DNA from 4 places in the Streptomyces sp. NPDC045955 genome. Region 1 is predicted to be linked to each of the others. Evidence: riboswitches for the same ligand, from Rfam matches in the RefSeq annotation. Region 1 holds a riboswitch; each other region holds the start of a gene.
The links. A riboswitch is a leader RNA that binds a small molecule or an ion and turns the genes downstream of it on or off. The one in region 1 is predicted to bind cyclic di-AMP.
Positions count from the first base shown of each region.

Region 2: another riboswitch for cyclic di-AMP. It lies ahead of AC07F0_RS07315 (M23 family metallopeptidase); the one in region 1 lies ahead of AC07F0_RS10610 (C40 family peptidase).
Region 3: another riboswitch for cyclic di-AMP. It lies ahead of AC07F0_RS00515 (transglycosylase family protein); the one in region 1 lies ahead of AC07F0_RS10610 (C40 family peptidase).
Region 4: another riboswitch for cyclic di-AMP. It lies ahead of AC07F0_RS09455 (transglycosylase SLT domain-containing protein); the one in region 1 lies ahead of AC07F0_RS10610 (C40 family peptidase).

Region 1 is NZ_JBWKKY010000004.1:297,599-300,800, reverse strand. It holds gene pcrA (DNA helicase PcrA) at 1-1,477, opposite strand, end outside; cyclic di-AMP (ydaO/yuaA leader) riboswitch at 1,767-1,940, shown strand; gene AC07F0_RS10610 (C40 family peptidase) at 1,949-3,118, shown strand.
Region 2 is NZ_JBWKKY010000003.1:198,983-202,184, reverse strand. It holds gene AC07F0_RS07320 (DUF6250 domain-containing protein) at 1-253, opposite strand, end outside; gene AC07F0_RS07315 (M23 family metallopeptidase) at 451-1,362, opposite strand; cyclic di-AMP (ydaO/yuaA leader) riboswitch at 1,365-1,528, opposite strand; gene AC07F0_RS07310 (alpha-galactosidase) at 1,841-3,202, opposite strand, start outside.
Region 3 is NZ_JBWKKY010000001.1:112,607-115,808, reverse strand. It holds gene AC07F0_RS00525 (cytochrome P450 family protein) at 1-18, shown strand, start outside; gene AC07F0_RS00520 (LysM peptidoglycan-binding domain-containing protein) at 147-1,061, shown strand; cyclic di-AMP (ydaO/yuaA leader) riboswitch at 1,290-1,456, shown strand; gene AC07F0_RS00515 (transglycosylase family protein) at 1,461-2,132, shown strand; gene eno (phosphopyruvate hydratase) at 2,398-3,202, shown strand, end outside.
Region 4 is NZ_JBWKKY010000004.1:78,942-82,143, forward strand. It holds gene AC07F0_RS09450 (HAD family hydrolase) at 153-1,001, shown strand; gene AC07F0_RS09455 (transglycosylase SLT domain-containing protein) at 965-1,744, opposite strand; cyclic di-AMP (ydaO/yuaA leader) riboswitch at 1,748-1,921, opposite strand; gene AC07F0_RS09460 (polyprenyl synthetase family protein) at 2,429-3,202, shown strand, end outside.

The DNA of each region.
Region 1 (3,202 bases):
CGTTGAGGATCCGGCGCAGCGGCACCGAGTCCTCCGGGTTGGCCAGCACGCGCAGGTAGGCCAGGACGTCCCGGACCTCCTTGCGCTCGTAGAAGCGGACACCGCCGACGACCTTGTAGGGCAGGCCGACGCGGATGAAGACCTCTTCGAAGACACGGGACTGGGCGTTGGTGCGGTAGAAGACGGCGACGTCACCGGCCTTCGCCTCGCCGGCGTCCGTGAGGCGGTCTATCTCGTCGGCGACGAACTGCGCCTCGTCGTGCTCGGTGTCGGCGACGTAACCGGTGATCGTGGCGCCCGCGCCCGCGTTGGTCCACAGGTTCTTGGGGCGGCGGGACTCGTTGCGCTCGATGACCGCGTTGGCCGCGCTGAGGATCGTCTGGGTGGAGCGGTAGTTCTGCTCCAGCAGGATCGTCGTCGCGTCCGGGTAGTCCTCCTCGAACTGGAGGATGTTGCGGATCGTCGCACCGCGGAAGGCGTAGATCGACTGGTCGGCGTCACCCACGACGCACAGCTCGGCGGGCGGGACGTCATCCGGGCCGGGCGGTACGTCGACGGGGTGCTCGGAGGTGCCGACGAGCTCCCGGACGAGGGCGTACTGGGCGTGGTTGGTGTCCTGGTACTCGTCCACCAGCACGTGCCGGAAGCGGCGGCGGTAGTGCTCGGCGACGTCCGGGAAGGCGCGCAGCAGGTTGACCGTCGTCATGATCAGGTCGTCGAAGTCGAGGGCGTTCGCCTCGCGCAGCCGCGACTGGTACATCGCGTAGGCCTGGGCGAGGGTCTTCTCGAAGCCGTCCGTGGCCTGGGCGGCGAAGTCCTCCTCGTCGATCAGCTCGTTCTTCAGGTTGCTGATCTTGGCGCTGAAGGACTTCGGCGGGAAGCGCTTGGGGTCGAGGTCCAGGTCGCGGCAGACCAGGGCCATGAGGCGCTTGGAGTCGGCGGCGTCGTAGATCGAGAACGAGGACGTGAAGCCGAGCTTCTTGCTCTCGCGGCGCAGGATGCGCACGCACGCGCTGTGGAAGGTCATCACCCACATCGCGTTCGCCCGCGGTCCGACGAGCTGCTCGACGCGCTCCTTCATCTCGCCGGCGGCCTTGTTGGTGAAGGTGATCGCGAGGATCTGCCCCGGGTGCACGCCCCGCTCGGCGAGCAGGTGGGCGATGCGGTGCGTGAGCACGCGGGTCTTGCCGGAGCCGGCGCCGGCCACAATGAGCAGCGGGGAGCCGGAGTGGACGACGGCGGCGCGCTGGTTGTCGTTCAGCCCCTCCAGGAGGGCGGCGGTGTCCACCGGCGGGCGCGGGGCGCCGTCGCGGTAGTAGGCGTCCCGGTCCGGGGGCACGTCGAACTTCCCGCCGAACAGATCGTCCGGAACCGGCTCCGGTACGTGATCGTCCTCGGGTGGCGGCGGGGGCTCGTCCGCGGGGCCCCGCTGGGCCTGGAGGTCCGCCAGGAAGCTGTCGTCAAAGAGGCTGCTCATCGCTCTCCGAGTCTAGGGCGCCCCACTGACAGCCCGCCGCCGCCCTGAGAACATCGCCGAAAGGAACCCCTGGTCACTCTTCATCCCCGCGCGGTCACGGTCCGCTACGGCCGTCACAATTATGACGAACCCATGACCAACCCCCTCCGCCGATGACTCTCGGCGACGCCCTCAGCTAAGGTCACGAAAATGTATCGGGCATATCGCCCATCAACCTTCACAAGGGCCACACGAGTTGGCTACCGTGCGGGCAGGCCGCACGACCCCCACCGGCGAACGTCGCCGGGCCGCGCGGCCTCCGCCGAGTCCGGTGTGCCGCAGCGGCAGCCGGAGCCGGGGACCCAACCGAGAACTCTGGGGTGAATCGGCCGGACTCCCTTCGCGGAGACGGCCGTAGGGCAACCCTTCCGATGTACCCGCCCGAACCCGACAGCTAACCCGGTAGGCGGAGCATGGAAGGAGTCGCCTCCCTTGGCGTCGCACCGCAAGTCGCGTCCCGCTGGTACGCGCGTCGCAGGTATACGGACCCCCGCCCTGGCAACGGCGGCCCTCACGTCCGTCGCCCTGCTGTCCCAGTCGGCCAACGCCGCCCCCGAGGCCGACGACAAGCCGAGTCTCGAGGAAGTCGAGAAGAAGGTCGACGACCTGTACCGCCAGGCCGAGTCGGCGACCGACAAGTACAACTCGGCCAAGGAGAAGACCACCAAGCAGCGCAAGCGCGTCGACACCCTCCTCGACGACGTCGCCAGGCGCACCCAGAAGCTCAACGAGGCACGGGAGGAACTCGGTTCCTTCGCCGCCGCCCAGTACCGCACCGGCGCCTCCGCCCCGGACACGGCGACGTTCCTGCTCGCGGACACCCCGCAGGACTACTTCGACCAGACCCAGCTGATGGACCGGATGACCGGCCGTCAGAAGGTCGCGGTCGACGACTACGTCACCCAGCAGTCCGAGACGATGAAGAAGCGCCAGGAGGCCACCGAGAGCCTCGAGACGCTCACCGAGGCGCAGGACGACCTGAAGACGGCCAAGGCCACCGTCCAGCGGAAGCTCGCCGACGCGCGCGACCTGCTGTCGAAGCTGACCGCCGAGGAGAAGGCACGGCTCGCGGCGATCGAGCGGGAGAAGCAGCAGGAGGCCGCCCGCAAGGCCGCCGAGCTGGCCCGGCAGCAGGCCGCGCAGCAGCAGGCGCAGGAGCAGGCCGCCCAGCAGCAGGACAGCGGCTCCTCGTCGGCGGGCTCCGGCTCGTCCACCTCGACGGCCCCGGCCGGCTCCTCGTACGCCACCAAGGCCGAAAAGGCGCTCGCCTTCGCCCGCGCCCAGATCGGCAAGCCGTATGTCTGGGGCGCCGTCGGCCCCGGCTCCTACGACTGCTCCGGGCTCACCCAGGCCGCCTGGAAAGCCGCGGGCGTCACCCTGCCGCGCACGACCTACGACCAGGTCAACGCCGGCACCACGGTCCCGCTGGCCGACGCTCAGCCCGGTGACCTGGTCTTCTTCTACGACGACGTCACCCACGTCGGCATCTACATCGGCAACGGCATGATGATCCACGCCCCGAAGCCCGGCACCTACGTGCGCGAGGAGTCGATCTACTACGACGGCGAGTCGGCGATCCACAGCGTGGTGCGGCCGGCCTGAGGGCCCGTAGACCCGTGAAGGCACGCGTGCGTGGGGCGCTCTCGCCTTTTTGAGGCGCCCGCGCGCGTGCCCCGCTCGCAACGC
Region 2 (3,202 bases), on a different contig from region 1:
ACGGCCCTTCGAGCCGCCGCCTGAACCATACGGTCGCCCCGCTCGGCACGTCGATCTCCAGAACGCCACGGGACGCGGTGACGGTGCCGCCGTCCTGGAGTTCGGTCGCCCACTGGGCGAGACCGTGACAGAAGTCGTCCCGGGCGATGAGGCGACGGTGCCGGGGCGCGGCATACGCGGCGCCCGTCGGGACGAGGGCCACCGCGGCGGCTCCGGCGGCCAGGGTGGCGAACGCTCTGCGAGTGGTCGGCACGGGACAGGTCTCCTTGGGGGATCCGCCTGGAAGGCCCTAGAAAGCGCTTGCGCTCCGGACGGGGTCACTGTGTCCCAACTGCCGCCCGCTGTCGACCCCTTGGGACGCTCGGATGGTGCGCGCACACACCGAAGGCCGGACCCGGGGATCGGGGTCCGGCCTTCGGTCGCGTGTCAGGCAGGTGGTGACGCGGTCGGTCAGCCGACGGAGACGCCGTGCGAGCGCAGGAAGGCGACCGGGTCCACGTCCGAGCCGTAGTCCGGCGTGGTGCGGATCTCGAAGTGCAGGTGCGGTCCGGTCACGTTGCCGGTGGCACCGGACAGGCCGATCTGCTGCCCGGCGCTGACGGTCTGGCCGGCCGAGACGGAGAGCGAGGACAGGTGGGCGTACTGCGCGTAGCTGCCGTCGTTCAGCCTGATGACGACCTGGTTGCCGTACGCGCCGCCCCAGCCGGCGGAGACGACCGTGCCCGCGCTGACGGCCTTGAGCGAGGTACCGGTCGGGACGACGAAGTCGACACCGGTGTGGTAGCCGCTGGACCACATGCTGCCGGACATGTGGTACGGGGTGCCGACGGTGGCGCCCTCCACCGGAAGGGTGTAACCGCTGGAGGTCGCGGCGGCCGGCTTGGCGGCGGCCGGCTTCGAGGGCGACTCGGCGGCGGACGACTTCGACGCCGGGGCCTTCGAGGGCTTGGAAGCCGAGGCCTTCGGGGCCGAGGACTCGGACCCGCTCGCCGCCGCCTTCTTGCCGATCGCCAGCTTAAGTCCCGGGTGGATCAGCGACGGGTCGTCGCCGACGGCGTCACGGTTGTCCGAGTAGAGCTTCTTCCAGCCGCCGTCGACGTTCTGCTCGTCGGCGATCTTCGCGAGATAGTCACCGGCCCGCACGGTGTACGAGCGGACGCCCGTGGCCTTTTCGGCGGCCTTTTTCTCGGCGGCCGGCGCGGACTGGACGGCCTTTTCCGGAGCCGACTGCGGGGTGGCGGCGTGGGCGCCGGCGGCCCCCATGAGCGGAAGGGCGAGAGCCGCCCCACCGGTTCCGGCGACGGCGATGGAGCGGGTGAAACGCTGGGACTTCGGGCGGCGATGCTTACCCTTCGCGGGCATGGCGAATTCCTCTCCGTCGCCTGCGAGGTGAGCTGTCGGGTTCGGACTGGAGATGCCCGGCCACGCCGAGGCGCGGCTTAACCCCAAGCCGTTCCGGGAACCGGAACAGGCGTCTTACCTGTGGGTCCCCCGCTCCTGCCGTACGTCGGGTCAGTGAGTACGGGCTCCGGGCGGCGGCAGGATTAGGCGTCCGTCCGGATGGGTGTGGAACGTAAGCGACCAGGACGCAAAGGGACAAGCTCGCGGTTGCCTTTGGCGGCGTTTCTCTTGACGCGCCGGCACTTAATTCCGTCACGGAGCGTGGGTTACCGATCTCCCACCTCCCGCAATACCCCTGAATAGCACCGGAATTACGTGCACATGGCAACCACACATCGTCACGAATATGACGATGCTCACGCACCCCGGCCTCATCTTCTTTACAGCCGGGGCACGTTATACCTAAACAGCCGAAGCGCTCCCTATTCGGACAGAAGGGCTACTTGCGCTTAAGCCGGACGACAGTGGCGTCCAGATCCCCGCGCAGACCGATCCGCAGCCCGTGCTGGAGCAGCACGGCCCCCCGGTGAACTTCGCCCGTTTCGAGGCATTCGTACGACGCCGCCGGGTCGAGACCCCGCATCCGGAGCGCCGGAACGGGCTCGCCGTAGCGCTGCGCCTGGAGCCAGGCGAGGACCACGGTCTCGTCACCGAGGACGTACTGCACGGCGCTCAGGCCGCCCTCCGGCGGGCGCAGCCGATACAGGTCGCCGCGCTGCACCACGGGCCGGATCTCCTTGTAGAGCCCCACCCAGTCCCGCGCCTCGGCGAGTTCCCGATCCGTCCACTTCGTGAGGTCGCCGCCGACCCCGAGCACCCCGGCCATGGCGCTGACGAACCGGAACCGCAGGGAGCTGGCCCGCTGGTTGAGCATGGCGTTCGGGCTGTCAGTCACCCAGGCGGCCATGACCCGGGCCGGATGGATCTGGCTGAAGCCGTGCTGGATGGCGAGCCGGTCGAGCGGGTCGGTGTTGTCCGAGGTCCACACCTGGTCCGTGCGGCCGAGCACACCGAGGTCGATCCGGCCGCCGCCGCCCGAGCAGGATTCGAAGGCCACCCGGGGGTGGGCGGCCCGCAGCCGGTCCAGCAGGGCGTACAGGGCGTGCACGTGGTCGACCCACAGCCGCTGCGGGTAGGGGTCGTCCGGCCAGCCGGCGTCGGTGAAGCAGCGGTTGAAGTCCCACTTGACGTAGTCGATCGGCGCGCTGGACAGGAGCCCGTCGAGCTGCTCCCAGAGGTACTCCTGGACGTCCTCGCGGGCGAGGTTCAGTACGAGCTGATTGCGGAACTCCGTCCGCTTTCGTCCTGGTTGGTACTGCACCCAGTCGGGGTGCGCGCGGTACAGCTCGCTGTCCGGGTTGACCATCTCCGGCTCGACCCAGATGCCGAACTGCATACCGAGGCCGTGCACGTGCTCGGCGAGCGGCTTCAGGCCGCCCGGGAAGCGGTCGGGGTTGGGGGTCCAGTCGCCGAGTCCGGCCCGGTCACTGGTGCGTGTCCCGAACCAGCCGTCGTCCACCACGAACAGCTCGACGCCCATGGCGGCGGCCCGCTCGGCGAGCGCCCGCTGCTGCTCCTCGGAGATGTCGAACTCGGTGGCCTCCCAGGAGTTGAACAGCACGGGCCGGTCGTGGTCGGCGCCCGGGATCACGTACGCCCGCTGATAGGCGTGCCAGGCGCGGCTGGCCCCGCCGTGGCCGCCGTCGCTCCAGAGCCCGGCGAAGACGGGGGTCGTGTACGACTCCCCCGTGCCCAGCATCAGCAGCCCCGAGTCGTCGTAGCCGGCCCCGCCGGTGATCTG
Region 3 (3,202 bases), on a different contig from region 1:
ACGCCGTCAGAGCTGTGATCTTCACGTGATCTGCGCGGCATGAACTTGTGACAAGTGATCGTCTGCCGATACGTTCACCCATCATCAGCGCGGCCCGGGAGCCCCTGCGCCGCGCCGGTCACTGCTGTCTCGCGAAAGGTCTCCGTATGCTCTCCGGGAACGGTCGGCACCGTCGCCCCCGCCAGGCTCCGGCTCTCCTCGTCGCGGCCGGGGTGACCGGCTCCGCCATCGCGATTCCGCTCCTCGGGGCCTCCGGTGCCAGCGCGGCCGACGGCACGACCTGGGACCGGGTCGCGGACTGCGAGACCGGCGGCGCCTGGAGCCAGAACAGCGGCAACGGATACTTCGGCGGCCTCCAGTTGTCCCAGGAGGACTGGGAGAGCCACGGCGGCCTCGACTACGCCCCGAGCGCCGACCTGGCCAGCCGCTCCCAGCAGATAGCCGTGGCCGAGAGAATCCTCGCCGACCAGGGGGTCGGCGCCTGGCGCACCTGCGGGCTGCTCTCCGGCCTCGAACAGGACAAGGGCTCGGACACCTCCGACTCGTCCGCTCCGACGGACTCGCCCGGACTGCTCGACTCCTCCGAATCGGGCGAAACCGCCAACTCCGACAAGTCGCCTGATTCCTCCGATTCCTCGACGCAGGAGCAGTCGCAGGAGCAGTCGCAGGACCAGGAGTCCAGCAGCTCCCCCTCGCCCACCCCCGAGAGTGACGAGCCTGCCAAGTCGCCGCAGGGTGACGGCTCTTCAGTCCCGAGCGACACCACCTCCGGCCGCCACCGCGGCCCCAGTGCCGACGAGGACGCCGAGGTCGAGGACGGCCGTCCGTCCGGGTCCGCAGGACGGCACGCCTCGCGCGACGGCGAGGCCGCCCGGGAGGCGACGGACGGCTCCTACACCGTCCGCCCCGGCGACAGCCTCTGGTCCATCGCGAACTCTCTTGACCTCAGCGGCGGATGGCGCGCGCTCTACGTCGGGAACGAGACGGCTGTCGGCACCGACCCGAACCTCATCCGCCCCGGTCAGAAGCTCACGGTTGGGGTCGAAGCGGACGAGCGGTAGCCGGTGGGTCAGTACGGAAACGGCGGCGGAAGTCACCCCGAAACCGTGCGAGTTCACGTCACCGTTCGCGGCTAATGTCCCTTATCGGTGCGGTGAGAGATAGATCTCAGAAGCCCTGATCGTCTTTGAAATTCCGCGGATCGCATGTCTACGGTCATGACCGCTCGTCACCGCGAGCCCCGGCTGCCGCAACGCCGAATCCTGCCAGCGGCCGCACGGGAACAGTCGTCGCGTCAAGCGCCGTAGGCAGGAGCGGGGGACCCAAGGTAAGTGCCCGACCGGCCGGTTGTGCCGGAAGGGCTTGGGGTGAAGCCGCGTCCCGGGAGGGACGCGGCCGGGCAACTCAACCGGCCCGAACCCGACAGCTCACCTCGCAGGCGTCGGTGAGGGGATCTCTCCATGCTGTTTTCCGGCAAGGGCACGCACCGCCGTCCGTCCAAGGCCTCTCGGGTCATCGCCATCGCCGGTGTCACCGGTGCCGCCGTCGCCGCCCCGCTGATGGCGGCCGGCAACGCCTCCGCCGCCACCGCCTCCGAGTGGGACGCCGTCGCCCAGTGCGAGTCCGGCGGCAACTGGTCCATCAACACCGGCAACGGCTACTACGGCGGTCTGCAGTTCTCCGCCTCCACCTGGTCCGCGTACGGCGGCACCCAGTACGCCTCCACCGCCGACCAGGCCACCAAGGACCAGCAGATCCAGGTCGCCGAGAAGGTCCTCGCGAGCCAGGGCAAGGGCGCCTGGCCGGTCTGCGGCAAGGGCCTGTCGAGCGCCGGCTACAGCGGCGGCTCCGAGCAGAGCAGCGGCTCCACCGAGACCCGCCAGACCGAGCAGCAGCCGGCCTCCCGCTCCGACGAGCGTCCGGCCCAGACCCAGAAGACCGTCACCACCCCGACCGGCAAGAAGGTCAAGAAGGGTGACGGCGAGTACAAGGTCGTCAAGGGTGACACCCTCAGCTCCATCGCGACCGAGCAGAAGGTCGAGGGCGGCTGGGAGAAGCTGTTCGAGCTGAACAAGGACATCATCACGGACGCCAACCTGATCTACCCGGGCCAGCAGCTGCACCTGAAGTAAGCAGCGGCCCATCCCCGTCCCCACGGGCTCCCCGCCCCGGTGCGTCATCCCCCGTGCGCACCGGGGCGGGGTTTTTTCCGGCGGTCTTTGCGATCCGGCTTTGTTCCGTTCGGAAACAATTTACTCTCGGTTCTGTCCATGGGGTGGGCGACCCGGTGGCCGATCGCCCGGAGCCGGTTAGGCTCATGTCGCGAGCCACCGCGGCCCGCGCCTCGCCGGGTCCACGCGGCCCGCGTACCCGCGTCACATGAAGAAGGAGATGCTCGTGCCGTCCATCGACGTCGTCGTAGCCCGGGAAATCCTGGACTCCCGAGGCAACCCCACGGTCGAGGTCGAGGTCGGCCTCGACGACGGCAGCACTGGTCGTGCCGCCGTCCCGTCCGGCGCCTCCACGGGCGCCTTCGAGGCCATCGAGCTGCGCGACGGCGACTCGAACCGCTACCTCGGCAAGGGTGTGGAGAAGGCCGTCCTCGCGGTCATCGAGCAGATCGGCCCGGAGCTCGTCGGCTACGACGCCACCGAGCAGCGCCTGATCGACCAGGCCATGTTCGACCTGGACGCCACCGACAACAAGGGCTCCCTCGGCGCCAACGCCATCCTCGGCGTCTCGCTCGCCGTCGCCCACGCCGCCTCCGAGGCCAGCGACCTGCCGCTGTTCCGCTACCTGGGCGGCCCGAACGCGCACCTGCTGCCGGTGCCGATGATGAACATCCTGAACGGCGGCTCGCACGCCGACTCCAACGTGGACATCCAGGAGTTCATGATCGCCCCGATCGGCGCGGAGTCCTTCTCCGAGGCCCTGCGCTGGGGCGCCGAGGTCTACCACACGCTGAAGAAGGTCCTGAAGTCGAAGGGCCTGGCCACGGGCCTCGGCGACGAGGGCGGCTTCGCCCCGAACCTCGGCTCCAACCGCGAGGCCCTCGACCTCATCCTCGAGGCGATCAACGAGGCCGGCTACACCCCCGGCGAGCAGATCGCCCTGGCCCTCGACGTGGCCGCGTCCGAGTTCTACAAGGACGGCGTCTACACCTTCGAGGGCAAGGAGCGCTCGGCGGCCGAGATGACCGAGT
Region 4 (3,202 bases), 220 kb from region 1:
CCCCCCTGGACACATGGAAGGTACCGCCCGAGACGGCCCTGACGGTAGGTAGCGGACCATGTTGTTGCCAACTGGTGCAGAGGCCTTCAACCGGGCAATCGGCATGCGCCGTACGATGAAACGAAGGGGCGCGTTGTCCGTATTCTCTGATCATGGCCGCACCCCTCGCATATTCACTCATCGCCACCGACCTGGACGGGACGCTGCTGCGCGGCGACGACACCCTGTCCGACCGGTCCCTCGCCGCGCTCACGCGGGTGGTGGACGCCGGTGCCCGGCACCTCGTGGTGACGGGCCGGCCGGCGCCGAGAGTGCGGCCGCTCCTGGACGACCTCGGCTGTACGGGGCTCGCGGTGTGCGGACAGGGCGCGCAGGTGTACGACGCCGGCGCGGACCGGCTGCTGTGGTCCATCACCCTGGACCGGGAGCTGGCGGAGACCGCCCTGGGCAAGATCGAGGCCGAGGTGGGGCAGGTGTACGCCGCGGTCGACCAGGACGGGGTCGACGGCCTCACCCTCATCGAGCCGGGCTACCTCATGCCGCACCCGACCCTGCCGGCGGTGCGGGTCGAGCGGCGCGACGACCTGTGGGGCGAGCCCATCAGCAAGGTGCTGCTGCGCCATCCCCACCTGTCGGACGACGAGTTGGCGGCGACGGCCCGCTCGGTGGTCGGTTCACTCGCGACGGTGACGATGTCGGGGCCCGGCACGGTCGAGCTTCAGCCGTGCGGCATCACCAAGGCCACCGGCCTGGCGCTGGCCGCCGAGCACCTGGGGCTGCGGCCTGCGGACACCCTCGCCTTCGGGGACATGCCCAACGACATCCCGATGTTCGACTGGGCCGCCCACGGCATCGCCATGGCCAACGCCCATCCCGAACTCAAGGCCGTGGCCGACGAGATCACGCTGTCGAACGAGGACGACGGCATCGCCGTCGTCCTCGAACGACTGCTGGACGGGACGGCTCAGTACGGGCCGTTGACGTTGTCGATCGAGCCGTAGCGGGCCGCCGCGTAGTTGCAGGCCGCCGTGATGTTGGCGACCGGGTCGTACGGGTCGAAGGAGGTGCCGGGCACGTGGTAGGCGGCGAAGGTCGGGTCGATGACCTGGAGCAGACCCTTGGACGGTGTGCCCTTGGCGGCGTTCGAGTCCCAGTTGTTGATCGCCTGGGGGTTGCCGGACGACTCGCGCATGATGTTGCGGTAGATGCCGTCGTACGAACCCGGGATCCCCTTCTGCGCCATGATGTCCAGCGCCTCGCGGATCCAGCCGTCCAGGTTGTTCGCGTAGGTCTTCGCGGCGGCCTGGGTGGCCTGGGCGACGCCGCCGGCGGGCTTCGCGGCCGGCTTGGCGGGGGCGGAGGACTTGGTCGCAGTCCTCTTCCCGGCGTCCGCCTTGGCCGTCTTCACCGTGAGCTTCAGACCCGGGTGGATCAGCCGCGGGTCGTCGCCGACGGCGGCGCGGTTGTCCTTGTAGAGCTGCTTCCAGCCGCCCGACACGTCGTACTTGTCCGCGATGCGGGCGAGCGAGTCGCCCTTGGTGACGGTGTACGTGAGGGACTTGGCCGTCTTGGCCGCCTGCGGCACGGACTGCGAGACGGTGGGTGCGCTCTGGGCCGGCTGGGCGGCGCCGGCCTGCGTCGCGCCGATCAGCGGCAGGGCGAGGGCCGCTCCGCCGGTGCCGGCGGCCATGAGACGACGGGTGAACTGACTGGTTCTGGGGCGACGGTGCTTGCCTCGGGGCATGGCGATGTTCCTCTCCGGCGCCTGCGAGGTGAGCTGTCGGGTTCGGGCCGGGAGGTGCCCGGCCGCGTACGGCGCTGTGTGCCGTACGCGGCTTCACCCCGAGCCGTTCCGCTACGCGGACCGGCGACGTACCTGGGTCCCCCGCTCCTGCCCTGCGTGAGTGAGTGGGTTCGTGTGGGGTGTCCGGGCGGTGGCAGGATTCGGCGTCCGCCGGACAGGCCCGGAACGTATGCGAGAGCACATGTCGGGAACAAGCACCGGAGTCACATATCGAGCGGTTGACCTTGGTCAGGGGTGTATGGGGCACTTGATCCTTTGCTGAAGCCAAGGCTCAACTTGCGTGCGGCGGAAGGAGGTACGGGTCGGTGCCGGAGTGGGATGTCATAGGGGATAACGTGATTCAACTCACTGATCACAAGTCCGTGGGGCAATGTGCACCTAGGGGGATTCACTTATCCAATGCCGCAAATCGCACATAGCTCGCTATCGCCTGGTAAGTCGATAAATGTCTGCTCTTATGAGCTGATCGAAAACATTGCGGTCGTGATCGGATACCACCCGGCCTGTAACCCTGGGCGCTGGCGGTGATCGAAACGTGACCGGATACGCTGACTCGAGTGATGGCAGCGACCTATCGACAATCCGCGTAATCACCGGCAGACACCAGCAGACAGGAGACCCCTCGTGACCGACGTCGGGCCGTTCGGGCTGAGCGTGCGGGACCAGGCTCTGGAAGCCGATGTCCAGGCCGGGATGGCGGCTGTCGAGGAAGGCTTGCTCGAGGCCACCAAGAGTGAGGTGCCCTTCATCACGGAGGCCGCCCAGCACCTGGTCCGGGCCGGTGGCAAGCGGTTCCGTCCGCTGCTCGTGATGCTCGCCGCCCAGTTCGGCGATCGGTACGCGCCCGGGATCGTGCCGTCGGCCGTCGTCGTGGAGCTGACCCACCTCGCCACGCTGTATCACGACGACGTGATGGACGAGGCCACCGTGCGGCGCGGGGTGGCGAGCGCGAACGCCCGCTGGGGCAACTCCGTCGCGGTCCTCACCGGGGACTTCCTCTTCGCTCGCGCCTCGCACATCCTGGCCGACCTCGGCCCGGAGGCGGTGCGGGTGCAGGCCGAGGCGTTCGAGCGGCTGGTGACCGGGCAGATCCTGGAGACGGCCGGACCGCAGGACGGCCGTGACCCGGTCGAGCACTACCTGGACGTGCTGGGCGGCAAGACCGGCTCGCTGGTGGCGGTGTCGTGCCGGTTCGGCGCGATGATGTCCGGCGCCGACGACACGGTCGTGGACGTGCTGACCCAGTACGGCGAACGGCTCGGCGTCGCCTTCCAGCTCGCGGACGACGTCCTGGACATCGCCTCCGACTCCCACGAGTCCGGCAAGACGCCCGGCACCGACCTGCGCGAGGGCATCCCCACGCTGCCCGTGCTGCGGCTGCGCGAGCGCGCGGCCCGG